3 regions of the Pseudoalteromonas sp. PB2-1 genome follow, and region 3 is predicted to be linked to each of the others. Evidence: predicted binding sites of a transcription regulator. Region 3 holds the regulator's gene; each other region holds the start of a gene.
The links. Region 3 encodes LexA, which represses DNA repair genes until DNA is damaged. Its sites were predicted from a motif close to TACTGTATNNNNATACAGTA; they were not measured.

Region 1 (5,280 bases), 1.3 Mb from region 3:
GCGCGGTGAATTAACGGTCATTAGTGCAGCTATTGCCTTGGCCGTACTGACCGTTTTAACGCTGTCTATGGTTACCGACCGAATAGGACAGAGTATTGCACAAAAAAGCAGTGCTTTTATCGCGGCGGATCGCGTCCTTGCCAGTAATCATGAGTTACCTGTTGAGTTTTTAGAGAAAGCGCAAGCAGAAAACCTACGCACCGCGAAAATCACTTATTTTGATACCATGCTGTTTGCCAATGATGAAATGCAATTAGGCTCAGTTAAGGCTGTATCAAACACCTATCCCCTTAAAGGGCAACTCAAAGTAAAAACTAGCTTGTTAGGAGAGGCATTTATTACCGATAAAGTACCAAACCGTGGTGAGGTTTGGCTTAGTGAGTCGGTATTTTATGCATTGAACATACAGGTTGGTGACAAGGTCGAGTTAGGTGCGGCTACTTTTGTGGCAAGTCATGTAGTAGCTGAAGAGCCAGATGCGCCATTTAATGTCTTTTCTAGTAGTCAGCGTATTTTAATTAATCAGCAAGATATTGCCAGCACTCAAGTTATTCAACCTGGGAGTCGTGTTTTTTATCGCCAGCTTTATGCCGGTGATGAAGAGAGCATAAACACGTTCTATGCTTGGTTAAAGCCCCAAATGAAAGAAAACCAGCAATGGTATGGTGTTAAAGATAGACAATCGCCCATTGCGAATAGCCTAAATCGTGCTGAGAGCTTTTTATTATTAGCTGGTTTACTAGGAATTATATTAGCGGCGGTGGCTATTGCTGTATCTGCAAAACGCTATTGCGAGCGTCAATATGACCCTGTTGCGATGATGAAAACGTTGGGGGGCAGTCGTGCCACAATCCGTAAAATTTACTTGCTGCATTTGAGCTTAGTCTGCTTTATGTCTGTGGTTGTTGGGCTGGTTGTTGGTTTTGCGCTGCAAAGTATTGCTAGTGATTATTTAGCACAGTCGATGGGCACAGCACTACCTGCTTCAAGTATGAAACCTTGGTTGATTGCTATTGGTACAGGGGTTATTTGCGCGGTAATGTTCTCAATTAAGCCCTTGCTAGATTTGTTTGATATTCCGCCACTTCGCGTACTACGCCGTAATTTGGGAGATCGTTTACTTGTCAGCAAGGTTCACTTGGCAATGTCGGCACTAACTGTGTTTTTATTAATGTGGCTATTTAGTAATAATATTAAGATCACAGCTATCTTATTTATCTCGACAACGGTACTGATTGCGCTTTTATTTGGTTTATCCAAACTCATTTTTGGTGGTGGTCGTAAACTAGGACTAAGCCCTGGTAATAGTTGGTCGCTTGCGATTGCTTCAATTCAAAAACGTGCTAATGCTAATGCAGTACAGCTGATAAGTTTTGCCCTTGCTATTAAGTTATTGTTGTTTTTAATTGTGCTTAAAAATGACATGATTTCAGATTGGCAGTCGCAGCTTCCAGTCGATGCGCCAAACTCGTTTTTAGTGAATATTACAGAGCAAGAGCTTGAACCCATTACCTCTTTTTTAGCAGAGCGCGACATGCCCACCTCTGATTTTTACCCGATAGTACGAGGCCGTGTTAATGCAGTGAACGGTGAGCTAGTTGCGCGTGAAGTATCACAGCAAGATAACGAGAAAAAAGATGAAGAGGCACGCTCAGGTATCGGCCGTGAATTAAACCTTACTTGGCGAGAAGACTTACCTGCTCAAAATGAGTTAATAGAGGGTCAGTGGTTTACACAAAACTCAGTGGCAGAGGCCTCGGTTGAGGAGTCTATGCTTGAACGCCTTGATGTAAAACTAGGTGATACATTAACGTTTTTGATTGGTGCGCAATCGTTCGATGCAAAAATTACCAGTGTACGTAAAGTTAACTGGACCACATTAAAACCAAACTTCTTTATTATTTTAAGCCCAGATGTACTTGAGAGCTTCCCAGCAACGTATATTTCGTCGGTGAGTGTTAAAGAACATCAAAAGCGGGAATTTAATGAGCTGATGCGCCAATATCCAACGGTTAATGTGATTGATGTTGAAAGCTTTATTAAACAGATCCGTTCAACCATAGAGCAGGTATCTCTTGCGATTGGTTTTGTATTGTCTATTGTAGTGGTGTGTGGTGCTTTAGTACTTATATCTCAGGTGCAAGCGAGCTTGGGCGAACGGATGCAAGAGATTGTTATATTAAGAACTCTCGGTGCAAAAGGGCGGCTTATTAAAAATGCCACCTTGTATGAGTTTTTATTATTAGGCTTAACCGCGGGTGGGGTAGCTGCCATTGTGAGTGATATTGCTTTATTAATAGTACAACAGCAAATGTTTGACCTTGCCGGTAAATTACACCCTCATATTTGGTTAATTGGCCCTATTGTTGGTGGTGTCTTTGTAGCTAGTTTAGGCTATTTGATGATAGCGCGAACAATGCGTAAAAATACACAAGGGTTACTGCGTGCACTAGGGTGATATAAAGCTCAATAATGTTTATAAAATGCCCGTGTATACGGGCTTTTTTATGTTTTGCAATTGGTTACTGGTAATTTATACAGTGCTCTGGCATTATTAAGGCTATTGAATAAAGAAAAAAAATGGGTCAGTTAGTTGGCAATTATTTTAGGAATTGATCCTGGTTCACGTTTAACAGGTTATGGCGTAATAGCACACCAAGGCGCTAAATTTACTTATTTAGGGAGTGGTTGTATTAAGCTAGCTGAGCATGATTTTCCTGTGCGATTAAAAATGATTTACCAAGGGATCAGTCAGTTAGTTGAGCAATTTTCGCCCGATAGTTTTGCTATCGAAAAAGTATTTATGGCTCACAATCCAGATTCAGCTCTTAAATTAGGTCAAGCTCGTGGTGCGGCGATTGTTGGTGCATCTATGGCTGAACTTCCGGTATTTGAATATTCGGCACGACAAATAAAGCAAGCGGTGGTAGGCAATGGCGGTGCCGACAAATCACAAGTACAGCACATGGTTAAAAATATTTTAAAATTACCAGGCACACCACAAGCCGATGCGGCTGATGCATTGGCTATTGCTATTTGTCATGCTCACTCAGAACAAAATTTAATAAAACTTGCGGGCAGTGCGAGCAAGACCGTAAGAGGACGATTAAGGAAGTAATATGATAGGCCGATTGAATGGTTTGCTAGTTGAAAAGCAACCGCCTGAAATTTTAATTGAAGTAAGCGGCGTAGGTTACGAAGTACAAATGCCGATGACCTGCTTTTATGACCTCCCTGCGGTTGGTGAGCAAGCTATTATATACACTCACTTTGTGGTGCGTGAAGATGCGCAGTTGTTATTTGGTTTCAATAACAAAACAGAGCGTGCGTTATTTCGAGAGCTTCTAAAAGCCAATGGTGTGGGTCCAAAGCTTGGCCTTGCTATTTTGTCGGGTATGTCTGCACAGCAGTTTGTGACATGTGTAAATAACGAAGATGCAACAACGCTTGTTAAACTCCCTGGTGTGGGTAAAAAAACAGCAGAGCGTTTAGTACTTGAAATGAAAGATAGGCTAAAAGATTGGGGTAATGACTTATTCACGCCATTTAGCGATAATGCCATTATTGAGCCTGCATGTAATGATACGCTTGTAGCCAACAACGCAGCAGATGATGCTGTGTCAGCACTTATTGCCCTTGGTTATAAACTGCCGCAAGCGCAAAAAGCAGTAAAAGCGGTAAATAAACCAGATATGACGACTGAGGTTCTTATAAAAGAAGCTCTAAAATCGATGTTGTGAGTAAACCATGATTGAAGCAGATCGCTTAATAGATGCCAGTGAGCAAAGTAATGAAGACAGTGTTGATCGAGCTATACGACCAAAACTATTAAACGATTACACAGGTCAGCCACATGTTAAGCAACAAATGGAAATTTTTATCGAAGCTGCTCGTCATCGTGGTGAAGCGCTCGATCATTTGTTGATTTTTGGTCCGCCAGGTCTTGGTAAAACCACACTTGCAAATATTGTTGCCAACGAATTGAACGTTAATATTAAAACGACATCTGGTCCTGTGCTTGAAAAAGCAGGTGATTTAGCTGCGTTGTTAACGAACCTTGAAGAAGGTGACGTACTCTTTATTGACGAAATACATCGTCTAAGCCCACAAGTCGAAGAAATCCTTTATCCTGCGATGGAAGATTATCAACTCGATATTATGATTGGGGAAGGCCCTGCCGCGCGTTCAATCAAACTCGACTTGCCGCCATTTACTTTAATTGGCGCAACAACACGCGCAGGCTCTTTAACATCACCACTTAGAGACCGTTTCGGTATTGTGCAGCGTTTAGAGTTTTATTCAGTTGAAGATTTATCAAAAATTGTAGCGCGTTCAGCACACTTTTTAGATTTAACCATGTGCGATGAAGGCGCAGCAGAAATCGCTAAACGTTCACGTGGTACACCACGTATTGCTAATAGGTTGTTACGTCGTGTACGTGATTACACTCAAGTGAAATCTGACGGCAAGGTTAACGCCAATGTGGCAGAACAAGCGCTTGATATGATTGATGTAGATAAAAGCGGGTTTGATTACATGGACCGTAAATACTTGCTTGCTATCATCGAAAAATTTATGGGTGGCCCAGTTGGGCTTGATAATTTAGCGGCGGCCATTGGCGAAGAAAAAGAAACCATAGAAGATGTGATTGAGCCCTTTCTAATTCAGCAAGGTTTTATACAACGTACTCCCCGTGGAAGGTTAGTGTCCGATATAGCCTACCTTCATTTTGGACTGACTCCAGACAAATAAAAACTCAGCCTCGCATATGCGGGGTTTTTTAATCTTGAAACAAATCTAAAGAGGAGCCTAAAAGGGGCAGTGAACATTATACCAATCCGCAATAATACTTAATCATTTTGAGGGATTAAACCTGTCGCTACCGGCGTTAAAAATTTCTGATTTAGAACAACTAAATAACGAAATTTTTGCCTTGCTATCAACGAGGTTTTATTGCCTCAAAATAGACCACTTAATTAAGCGAATTGGTATTATCCCTCTATATTGCTAACGCAAATTATTTTAGATGCAGAATCTAACAAGCATCATACCTTCCTGCTATTTAATTCACATACAGTTAAGCTAATTTTCGGTAATGTCTTTTCGTTTTGTGTAGGCAAAAAAAAGCCCGCATAATGATGCGGGCAAACAACAAGTTGAAGGAAGTAATTCAGGGAACTACAGCCAGCTTAAAAAGGTTTTATCCAAGTTAAGCTAACTAGGCAATACGAAATAATCATATCGCAAAAAACGGAGCTTAATGAAAGAAGCTTTCAAAGG
Region 2 (5,280 bases), 850 kb from region 3:
ACAGTGTTGAGCATTGTTTGCTTGCCCTGCCAGACACAGAACTGTCTCACATAAATAAAATCTATGCTCACCCACAACCTTTCGCCCAATGTAGCCGCTTTGTACAAGGGCTCGGTGATATTCAACATGAAACATGTGATTCAACTTTCCATGCCCTGCAATCAGCATTAGATACGCCCAACAGCGCAGCAATCGGCTCAGCTCAAGCAGGGAAAAATGTTGGTCTAGAGGTTGTAAAAACAGGCCTGGCTAATCAAAGTGAAAACCATAGCCGTTTTATCGTTGTTGCACGTAAACCACTACAGGTTTCTAAACAAATACCAACAAAAACAAGCTTGATCATGGCAACCAAGCAACAAGCTGGTTCATTAGCTGATGCGTTAATGGTATTTAAGCATCATCAAATAAACCTTGTAAAACTTGAATCTCGTCCTGTACCCGGTAACCCGTGGGAAGAGGTTTTTTATGTAGACTTAGAGGCTAACCTAGATGATTTACATGTCAAGCAAGCACTCGAAGAGCTGAAAGAGCACACCCAATATATTCGTATTCTAGGCTGCTACCAAAGCGAGTCTTTACAAGCTGTCAGCGTTTAACGTAAAAACTAATCGTAACACCAAAAGGAGCTAGCAAGCTCCTTTTTTGTTACGAATATTCACCGCAGACACTTGCACCTAAGGCACTCCCTAAGCATAATCTTGAAAACACTTCAAAATTGGATTTTTCATGAATTGGTTAGCTGAATTAGCAAGCAAAAGAACACCTTGGGTTTTACTCGCTTTAACCGCATTTGTGTTTGAAATAACAGCACTGTTCTTTCAATATAATATGGGACTTGAGCCCTGCATAATGTGTATTTACCAACGTTTTGCTATGCTTGGCCTTCTTGGCGCAGGCATTGTCGGCGCAATCAACCCACAAAGTACCCTATGTAGACTTATCGCATTTGTTACTTGGGGAATATCTTCAATTTGGGGCTACTTTATTGCCAAAGAACACATCGCGATGCAAAACAATACAGACCCGTTTGCATTTAGCTGTGCATTTGAACCAAACTTTCCAAGCTTCATGCCTCTACACGAATGGATCCCAAGCTTCTTTGCTGCAACAGGTGATTGTGGAAACATAGATTGGCAATTTGCGTCAATGAGTATGCCTGCGTGGATGGAAGTTATTTTTGCAGCCTATTCGCTTGTTTTTATCGCTGTTGTAGCGAGTCGTTTAGTAATTAAAAAGTCGTTGTAATGTTGTATTTTTTTTCTAGTCAAATTCCTGCTTTAAAAGAGTTTAAAGTAAGACAACGTCAGCAAATTATTGCTCTTGCACTTGCGCATTTAAGTCCTATACAGAAGATCATTTTATCGGTATGTAAACTTGTTTTTTTAGCGCCCCTGTTTTTAGGTTTAGCTTATTTTCAGGGCTGGTCGCTTGTGCCTTGGCTGCTACTAGCTGGTCTGAGCTATCCACTCATAACAACACCGATAGAAAACATGTTTGCGCTCCCTCATTTACAAGTAGCAATTAAAGAGTTTAAACAGGGCGAATAACCGCCCTGCTTACTTATTTAAAGAATAATTTTTCCTTCTAACTGCGAGAACACCTTTTCACCGATCCCTTTTACATCTTTGAGTTGTTCTAATGATTTAAAAGGCCCCTGCTGAGTTCGGTGTTCTATAATCGCTTTGGCTTTTGACTCACCCACGCCAGGAAGCAAAGTGAGTTGCTCAACACTGGCTTTATTTATATTCACCTTTTGCTGTTTAACTTGCTCAGCTCCTTTATCTTCAGCTGCGCTAATAGGTAAAGTGGGCAATAAAGTTAAGCCTATTGATAGAAAGAGACTTGATAATAGTTTCATATTTTCCTCCGTGATATCCATTATGGATAGTTAAGTTAATTGTCACCTAACGCTTATTGCATCCCTACCGTTTCTATAATGGTGACATCATTAAATAAACCTAAAACCAACCGCAATGTCAAATAATCACCACAAAAAATAGACTTATCAAACTTGCAAATTCCGCCACAAACGATTACTGTATATAAAAACAGTAATCAAAGTGGCGTTGCTACGCTACAAATGCCACGCTTAAATGCAGGAGAAATCATGGCTGTTGTTGTTAAATATGTTGTAGAAAGAAACGGAGTCGAGCGAATGACGTTTACTACTAAAAAAGAAGCTGACGCATATGACAAAATGCTCGACATTGCTGAATCACTAGAAATGATGCTTGAGAAAGTTGACGTACCACTTAGTGAGCAACAAATTGAATCTCTTGCACTTGAGATGGCAAAAGAAAAAGACCAATTTATGGCTGTTTTGAAAGGTGCTAAAGAGGCCCCTGTAAAACCTAAAAAAGCAAAATCAGCCACCGACAATGTGGCAGATATAAAAGAAAAAGCAGCCGGTTAAAAATAAAAATCCAATAAAAAGGGCAACTCTATGTTGCCCTTTTTGTATCTAATCAAAAGTGTCTAATTAAAAACTACAGTGATGCCTCAACGTCATCAAATAATTTAGTAATTTCTTCTTTAGGTTCTGCTGTACTTAAACTCACAGCGACTATCGCAATACTTGATAGAATAAACCCAGGCACTATCTCATAGATAATTGCACTTAATTTTTGCCCATCAATCGTAACGGGTGCATAAATCCAAAATAGAACTGTCGCAGCACCCACAACCATACCCGCTATAGCTCCCTGAAGGTTCATACGTTTCCAGTAAAGGCTGAATAAAACAAGTGGCCCAAATGCAGCACCAAAACCTGCCCATGCATTACTGACTAGGTCAAGAATTGAACTGTCGCGGTCATAAGCTAAGTAGATAGCAAACAACGCAACCAAAATAACACTAATTCGGCCGACTAAAACAAGCTCTTTCTGAGACGCACTGCGATTAAGATATATTTTATAGAAATCTTCTGTCAGTGAGCTTGAACACACCAATAGCTGCGACGAAATAGTACTCATAATCGCCGCAAGAATAGCAGCAAGTAAGAAGCCAGCAATCAGTGGATGGAAAATAAGCTCAGACAGCACTAAGAAAATCGTTTCTTTGTCATCAATCGGCATTTGGTTTTCCAGCATATAAGCGGCACCAAATAAACCTGTTAGCACAGCACCAATTGCCGATAATGTCATCCACGACATACCCACACGGCGCATAGTAGGCATATCTTTCACTGAGCGAACAGACATAAAGCGTACAATGATATGTGGCTGACCAAAATAACCGAGTCCCCACGCCATTGCCGAGATGATGGCAATTGTTGAGCCACCTGCAAACCAGTCCATCATATTAAGTGCATGAATTTCTGATTCTTTCGGTGAGCTTAATAATAAGTCATAGCGAGCATTTGCTAACGTATCCATAAACGGCTGGTCAAGCATAGTATAGGTCGCTATCGGTACTGCAAGCAGCGACACGAACATGATACAACCTTGCACGAAGTCAGTTAAACTAACTGCTAAAAAACCACCGAATAATGTATAAAGAACAACCACACCCGTTGTGATATACAAGCCCATCTCGTAACTCATATTGAATGAATTTTCGAACAGCTTGCCACCCGCAACAACTCCTGATGAGGTGTATAAAGTGAAGAATACGATAATAACAATAGCTGAAATTACGCGCAGAACATTTTTATTATCATCGAAGCGATTTGCAAAATAGTCTGGAATGGTGATTGAATCATTCGCTTTCTCTGTATACACGCGCAAACGTGGTGCGACGAGAAAATAGTTTGCCCAAGCACCAAGTACCAAACCTATTGCGATCCATACCTTACTTAAACCAAACAAGTACATTGCACCTGGCAGACCCATCAGTAACCAACCACTCATATCTGATGCACCTGCTGATAGCGCAGCGACACTTGGTGATAGATTACGACCACCTAGCATGTATCCCGATACATCATCTGTTGATTGTTTGTAAGCATAAAGCCCAATCCCCAACATTACGATGAAGTACAATGCTAACGAAATTATCATTCCTGTTTCCAAATTAGCCTCCAATTATTGATTAATGTTGGCTTTTAATCCGAATAATGACTCGCAAGCCATTTAATTTTAAGACATTATTGGGGTAAAAACCGATATCACTCACGACTATATCATGCTTCTACCCTCCAACTCCAATCTAGCCGATGGGTAACGGCTTTGATGCAATAAACACTTTGCTAACAATTTTTCTATTATTTAGACGCAAGTAATAGAATTCTATTACGATTTATCCTAGTCTTAGGATCTAAAATGAAATAATAAAACAACTTTCCCCGTTTCAGCTCTTTTAACTAATGCTATTTCAAACGCAATGCAATATATTGCGGGGAAAAATGATTTAACTGATGTGGATTTGCTTCAAATATGTACTTTTACGCTGCGCGCCAACCAATTCTAGATAAAGAAAAGAAACTTGTAGGCTATGAGCTTCTCTTTAGAGATGGTGTAGATAACGTGTTTCCTGAGATTGATGGTGATGAAGCGACTTCTCGGCTCATAGAAGGCAGCCAATTTAACTTTGGCCTTGATGATTTAACCGACAATAAACCTGCCTATATCAACTTTACGCTAGAAACATTACAAAAAGGCTACCCACTACTGCTTGGTAAAGACCAGATTGTTGTAGAAATTCTCGAAACAATCCAACCTGGAAAACGCCTTTTAGCCGTAGTCAAAGACTTAAAAGAAAAAGGCTATACCCTTGCGCTTGATGATTATATTCATCAACCTGTTTGGCGTCATTTTTACCCTTTTATTGATATTATTAAAATCGACTTTTTAACCTGTACAAAGGAATCTATACAAGAAGTCATAGAAGCAATCAAACCTTTCCCTCAGATCCAACTTTTAGCGGAAAAGGTTGAAACATATGAGAAATATCAACTTGCTGTTGATATGGGCTTTAGCTACTTTCAAGGCTTTTTCTTTTCAAAGCCAGAGATGGTACAAAGTAAAACTCTTCCCCCCTCAGAAATGGCACTTGCAGAGCTTCTGTATGAAACCTCAAGCGTTGATGTAAACCTGAAAAAAATCACTGAAGTTTTCGAGCGAGACGTTAACCTATCATACAAGCTACTACGCTACTCAAACTCTGCGGCATTTAAGCGCCGTGCTGAAATTAGCACCATTAAGCAAGCCCTTATTGTATTAGGCAACGAAGAGATAAAACGATTCTTATCGCTGTTATTTGCTGCACAAGTTGCCGCAGATAAACCTGCTGAGCTAATTCGACTATCATTAACGCGAGCTCGCTTTACCGAATTACTTGCCA
Region 3 (5,280 bases):
GAGGTGGAGTTACTGTATCTGTGTCAGAGTCTAACGAACTACCCCCACCGCAAGCCGTTAAATAAAGGCTTGAAAAGATAAAAAAAGTCGCCTGTGCGAGTTTGTTACTTTTAAACATGAGATTACTTTCCTGTAAACGGTTGTTGAAAAAGTATCAGTAAGTATACGCGATGACAATAAAGGGCGATCTAAATAGTGTAAATAAGTGTATAAATTTTCAGCGCATCCTGTCAGTCTGCAGGTTCAAGTTTTTGCCATGCTTCAAAGAGCTTCTGTTGTTTGTTTGAAATAGCGAGTCCATAGGTTTTTTGCATATAGAAGTAAGTATCTGCAATGCGCTTTCGAGCATAAACTGGTGGTTCAACAACACGCTGTTTAAAGTCAACCTTAACAGGACATGCTCCGTACTGTTTGATGTTATTGGCTACCATACCAAAACGATAGTTAGAGCGATCAGCATTAATTTCACCGATGGCTGGTGCTAAGTTATTTATGTCAGCTTCCATTTGACGAAACTTTTTACTCACTTTTCGGCAATTTTTTCTACCACCTTCTTGCCAGCACTGCAGTTGATGACCAAACTCCCAAGCAGGCACAATATGCTCCCACTCAATCCGGTGTGCCCGTATATTTTGTTTGCCAGAACGAGTCACAGCATTTCGCGGCAGGTAGCCGCATCGCGTTGGATCAGGCACTAACTTTTTACCTTCGCGTTTTATATCACAATCACAATATAAGCTCTTAGTGTCGTTTGGTAAGGTCTTTATTAGATATTTTTTGGCACTAGAAAAGCTAGAAAATTGCTCCGCAGAGGCAGTAAAACAAACCCCAAGGCAAAATAGTAAAGAGAAAAATAAACGCATATCCATCACATGTGTGAACTACAGGGTTTGCTAGTGTAGAGTGATAGCTCTAAAAGAAAAAGAGTTTGATTGTTATCGAGATAATCAGCCTAGGCAGTTTAAACTTCGACAAGTTATAAGCAAGGCACCAAAACAGTGGTGCCGATGCTGGTAGGATTACTTACTGCTAGTTGAAATTGGCTTACGGCGCTTTATACGTAGGTTTTGTAGTAATAATAAAATACCCGAAATACAAAACATTACGCTGGTGGCTGCAAAGCTTATAAGTAAGGGGTTATTAAAGTCCTCGCGCTCGTCGTAATCCATAATATGTAACATCCAAAAAAAGTCGAAAATACGCCAAATAGTGCTGCGTACTGTAATGACCTTACCTGTAGCGCTATCTAAATACAGGGTAGTTGTCAGCCAATCATCAAAGCTGACTTGCCAAACATTCTCTTTGTATGCAATTTCTCTGGGCCCTTTTGCTAAAAGCTGTACTTGAGAGGCCTTTGCACTAATGAGTAGGTGTGCTTTAGCATTTTCAATAATCTCAGACTCACTTGGCCTAGCCATTGCTTCACCCGTTATACCATCAAAGGTAAATGTACCGTTTAAAGTGGCAATTTCAATGGTGGGTTTTGTGAGTAAGTGGCTGTATTTTATATCACTAATTTGCTCAAACTGAGTTGTTATTGCATCAATTGATGCCATGTAATCATGCACTTTAAATGGATTACTAAGGCTGCGTTTAGCTAAGTGTTTGCCATGTACTTTTTCAAGTGGAATGGCGCTCATTACCAAGCCACCCAGCAGCCAAAAAAAGATTTGTATGGCGAGCAAGTAACCTAACCATTTATGCACTTTGCGGGCATACTTGAACATACGTTTATTCATAGAAAACCACTTGTTATTTTTGTATAGGCGCTATTGTAAAAGCTTAAACTAGGCTGCCAATGCGGCATAATGTCGCATTAACTGTATTCTAGATTTGGTATATAGACAAAACTGCGTTAAAGTTCCAAGCGCTATTAATAGAGGGTAAAACGAAGGTATGTCGGAAATTCAATTTTTAAATGTAGACTTGGAGCTTGAATCAAAACACGATATAAGTGCACTGGTGGCTGATTTAAAGAAAAACGCCATGGTCTTACATTATGACAAAGATGAATATCGTCAACTTGCTCGTATTGAAGCAACAGCTGACATTAGCACGCCAGATAAAGCAATTAATCAATTATGCGAATTAATTGAGTCATGTTCACGCAATGCATTGAAACAGTGGCTTTCGTGTTCAAAACGAACATTTGATATTGGTTTTGAGTCAGGTGACTCGCCAAAATGTTTTAATCAAGCCCTGCACGCAGATACCTTATTACGTATTTCTGCCATTGGCGCAGGGATCGAAATTACCATTTACCCAGTTCAGAGCTAAGCTCGCTATCTTCGTTCTACCACCGCTGCGGTCATACGTGATACGCAGCACAGTTCACCTGCCGCATTACTAATTTTAATTTCCCAAACCGATGTCCTTTTCCCTAGATGAATAGGGCGTGTAATTGCTGTAAGTACGCCTTTGCGTGATGCTTTGAGATGATTGGCATTTATCTCTTGGCCGACACAATAAAACTTTTCAAAGTCAACAACAAAATTTGCCGCATAACTGGCCACAGTCTCAGCTAGCACAACATTTGCGCCTCCGTGTACCATTCCCATTGGATTATGGTGGGCTGGTATAGCGGGCATGGTGGCAACTAGATAGTCATCACCAATTTCGGTTATTTCAATGCCCATGGTTTTCATTAAAGTTCCTTCACCTGTAATGCCTTGTGCAAATTGCTGGCATTGCTCCAAAGTGACTGGCTGGTGCCAAATGCTCATGGTATTTCCTTAGCAAGCTAATTAAAGCTACTACCATATTGCATATAACTGTGCTGTTCAACGTTAGTTTTTTAGCAAAATGAGGAGGCCAATTTAAATTTGCGATTTTCAGATAACTGTATATACTCACAGTTAAATGTACTGTATGGAAAACCAGTTGTATGCGCCCATTAACGAAACGCCAATCGCAAATATTAGAACTTATTAAAGTATTTATTAAAGATACAGGCATGCCGCCAACTCGTGCCGAAATAGCTCAGACGCTGGGTTTTAAAAGTGCCAATGCCGCTGAAGAACATCTTAAAGCGCTGGCTAAAAAAGGCATGATAAAAATGAAGCCTGGAGCGAGTCGTGGTATTCAGTTAGTTGAGGAAGATGAGCCAGAACAACTAGGACTCCCTTTAATTGGTCGTGTAGCTGCCGGTGAGCCAATTTTAGCGCAGGAACATGTGGAGAGTCATTGTCAGGTTGATCCATCTTTGTTTAAACCCGCTGCAGATTTTTTACTACGTGTTAATGGCATGAGTATGAAAGATATAGGCATTATGGATGGTGATTTACTGGCAGTACACAGAACACAAGTGGCTGAAAATGGTCAAGTTGTCGTTGCGCGTGTTGATGAAGATGTGACTGTAAAACGCTTAGAAAAAGCCGGTCGAAAAGTCCTCCTACATGCAGAAAATGAAGAGTTTGCACCGATTGAGGTTGACCTCGAACACGAATCTTTCAATATCGAAGGATTGGCAGTTGGCGTTATTCGTAATGCTGATTGGATGTAACGTTAATATACTTAAGTAACTTTAGCGTTTTCAGTCGCGCTCGTTTTTTGTTTTAATGTTTTGTACTGAGTAAGATGTTTTCAAAATGGTGCGTCAAACTGATTTAATTTGGTGCGACGCCGCTTTTTACCTATTTAGCATTGATTTGTGACCCCTTAGCGTTGCTCGGAGTCCATGTATAGCGCAGTTTTCCTTTCTTTTTGAGTTTTTGCTCTTCCCCTTTTTTACAAATAACGCTCTGATTATAGTTGTTATTTTTGCACCAAAATAAACATTTCTTAGATTAAAAACTTGCTTATTGTTCATTTTTTAACTAATTGGTTAATACAATGTGTTAACACCGTTTTACTAAAAAGACACAAAATAATGTGCAGTGGTGTTAAACGATGAGCTTGTATCAGATTTCTGTCGTGTTGGTACGTGTTTGCTCTAAACAATAAAAATACGAATGGGCACCTAGCTGTACGCCTTTTCGCTTTGCGTCTTGCAATAGCATCTAAAGGAGCTGTCACATGGGTAAAATGCGTTATGCCTTGTGGCTTATTTTAGTGTCTCTACCGCAGTTAGCATTGGCAAATAGTCAATTTAATATGCGTAAAGGGGTAACTGATATAAGTAATAATGTTTATGAGTTACACATGACGATATTTATTATCTGTTGTGTCATCGGCGTCATCGTTTTTGCGTTGATGTTTTGGGCTTTAATACATCATAGAAAATCAAAGGGGGCAAAGCCCGCCCAATTTCATGAAAGCACAAAAGTTGAAATTCTTTGGACTGCCATTCCGTTTGTGATTTTAATTGCCATGGCTGTGCCTGCCACAAAAACCTTAATCGCTATGGAAGATGCCTCTAAGGCAGACATCACCATTAAGGTCACGGGTTCTCAATGGAAATGGCATTACGAATATATGGGTGAAGATATTGCCTATTACTCGATTTTGTCGACACCAAAAGATCAAATAGATAACCAAGCTGAAAAGACAGCAAATTACTTACTTGAAGTCGATAAGCCGTTGGTCCTCCCTATCAACAAAAAAGTACGCTTTTTGATGACTTCTGACGATGTTATTCACTCTTGGTGGGTTCCTGACTTTGCGGTGAAAAAAGATGCCAATCCGGGCTTTATCAATGAAGCATGGACACGCATTAACGAACCCGGTGTTTACCGAGGCCAATGTGCTGAACTGTGTGGTAAAGATCATGGTTTTATGCCTGTTGTGGTTCAAGCATTACCTGAAGATGAGTTTGCAACTTGGTTGGCTGATGCCAAACAAGAAAAAGCGAATGCGGCAGCAGCGGATGCTGCATTACTTGATCAAACACTCGCGAAAGAAGAGTTAATGACACTCGGTGAGCAAGTCTACATGGCTAGCTGTGCAGCATGTCACCAACCAACAGGTATGGGGCTACCCGGTGTATTTCCTGCGCTTAAAGGCAGCCCTATTGTACTAGGTGATGTTAAAGATCATATTGATATTGTGCTTCATGGCAAGCCTGGTACAGCAATGCAAGCATTCGATAAACAGCTTTCAATTAAGCAGCTTGCAGCTGTCATTACGTATAAACGAAATGCTTGGGGCAATGATACGGGTGATGTTATCCAGCCGAGTCAAATTCAAGCAGCGATTGATGCAGCAGCGGAGGCGAACTAATGAGTAACGTTATTAATGAGCAAGCCACTGAGCATGCGCATCACGACCACCACCCTGCTAAGGGGTTCAAGCGTTGGTTATATACAACAAACCATAAAGATATTGGCAGTTTATACCTCATTT

Region 1: ruvC (crossover junction endodeoxyribonuclease RuvC) is a predicted target of LexA. The motif match lies at 2,524-2,543, and genes of this name have one in related genera.
Region 2: L0Z67_RS11970 (YebG family protein) is a predicted target of LexA. The motif match lies at 2,035-2,054, and genes of this name have one in related genera.

What each region holds. Positions count from the first base shown of each region.
Region 1 covers NZ_CP090667.1:2,112,538-2,117,817, reverse strand. The annotation lists gene L0Z67_RS09815 (ABC transporter permease) at 1-2,458, shown strand, start outside; gene ruvC (crossover junction endodeoxyribonuclease RuvC) at 2,594-3,118, shown strand; gene ruvA (Holliday junction branch migration protein RuvA) at 3,120-3,740, shown strand; gene ruvB (Holliday junction branch migration DNA helicase RuvB) at 3,748-4,752, shown strand.
Region 2 covers NZ_CP090667.1:2,553,663-2,558,942, forward strand. The annotation lists gene L0Z67_RS11950 (chorismate mutase) at 1-596, shown strand, start outside; gene dsbB (disulfide bond formation protein DsbB) at 727-1,245, shown strand; gene L0Z67_RS11960 (DUF6170 family protein) at 1,245-1,547, shown strand; gene L0Z67_RS11965 (helix-hairpin-helix domain-containing protein) at 1,565-1,858, opposite strand; gene L0Z67_RS11970 (YebG family protein) at 2,108-2,413, shown strand; gene putP (sodium/proline symporter PutP) at 2,487-3,998, opposite strand; gene L0Z67_RS11980 (EAL and HDOD domain-containing protein) at 4,374-5,280, shown strand, end outside.
Region 3 covers NZ_CP090667.1:3,408,277-3,413,556, reverse strand. The annotation lists gene L0Z67_RS15990 (S41 family peptidase) at 1-118, opposite strand, end outside; gene L0Z67_RS15985 (endonuclease) at 231-869, opposite strand; gene L0Z67_RS15980 (hypothetical protein) at 1,020-1,739, opposite strand; gene L0Z67_RS15975 (hypothetical protein) at 1,897-2,277, shown strand; gene L0Z67_RS15970 (PaaI family thioesterase) at 2,283-2,723, opposite strand; gene lexA (transcriptional repressor LexA) at 2,885-3,502, shown strand; gene coxB (cytochrome c oxidase subunit II) at 4,015-5,157, shown strand; partial or broken gene ctaD (cytochrome c oxidase subunit I) at 5,157-5,280, shown strand, end outside.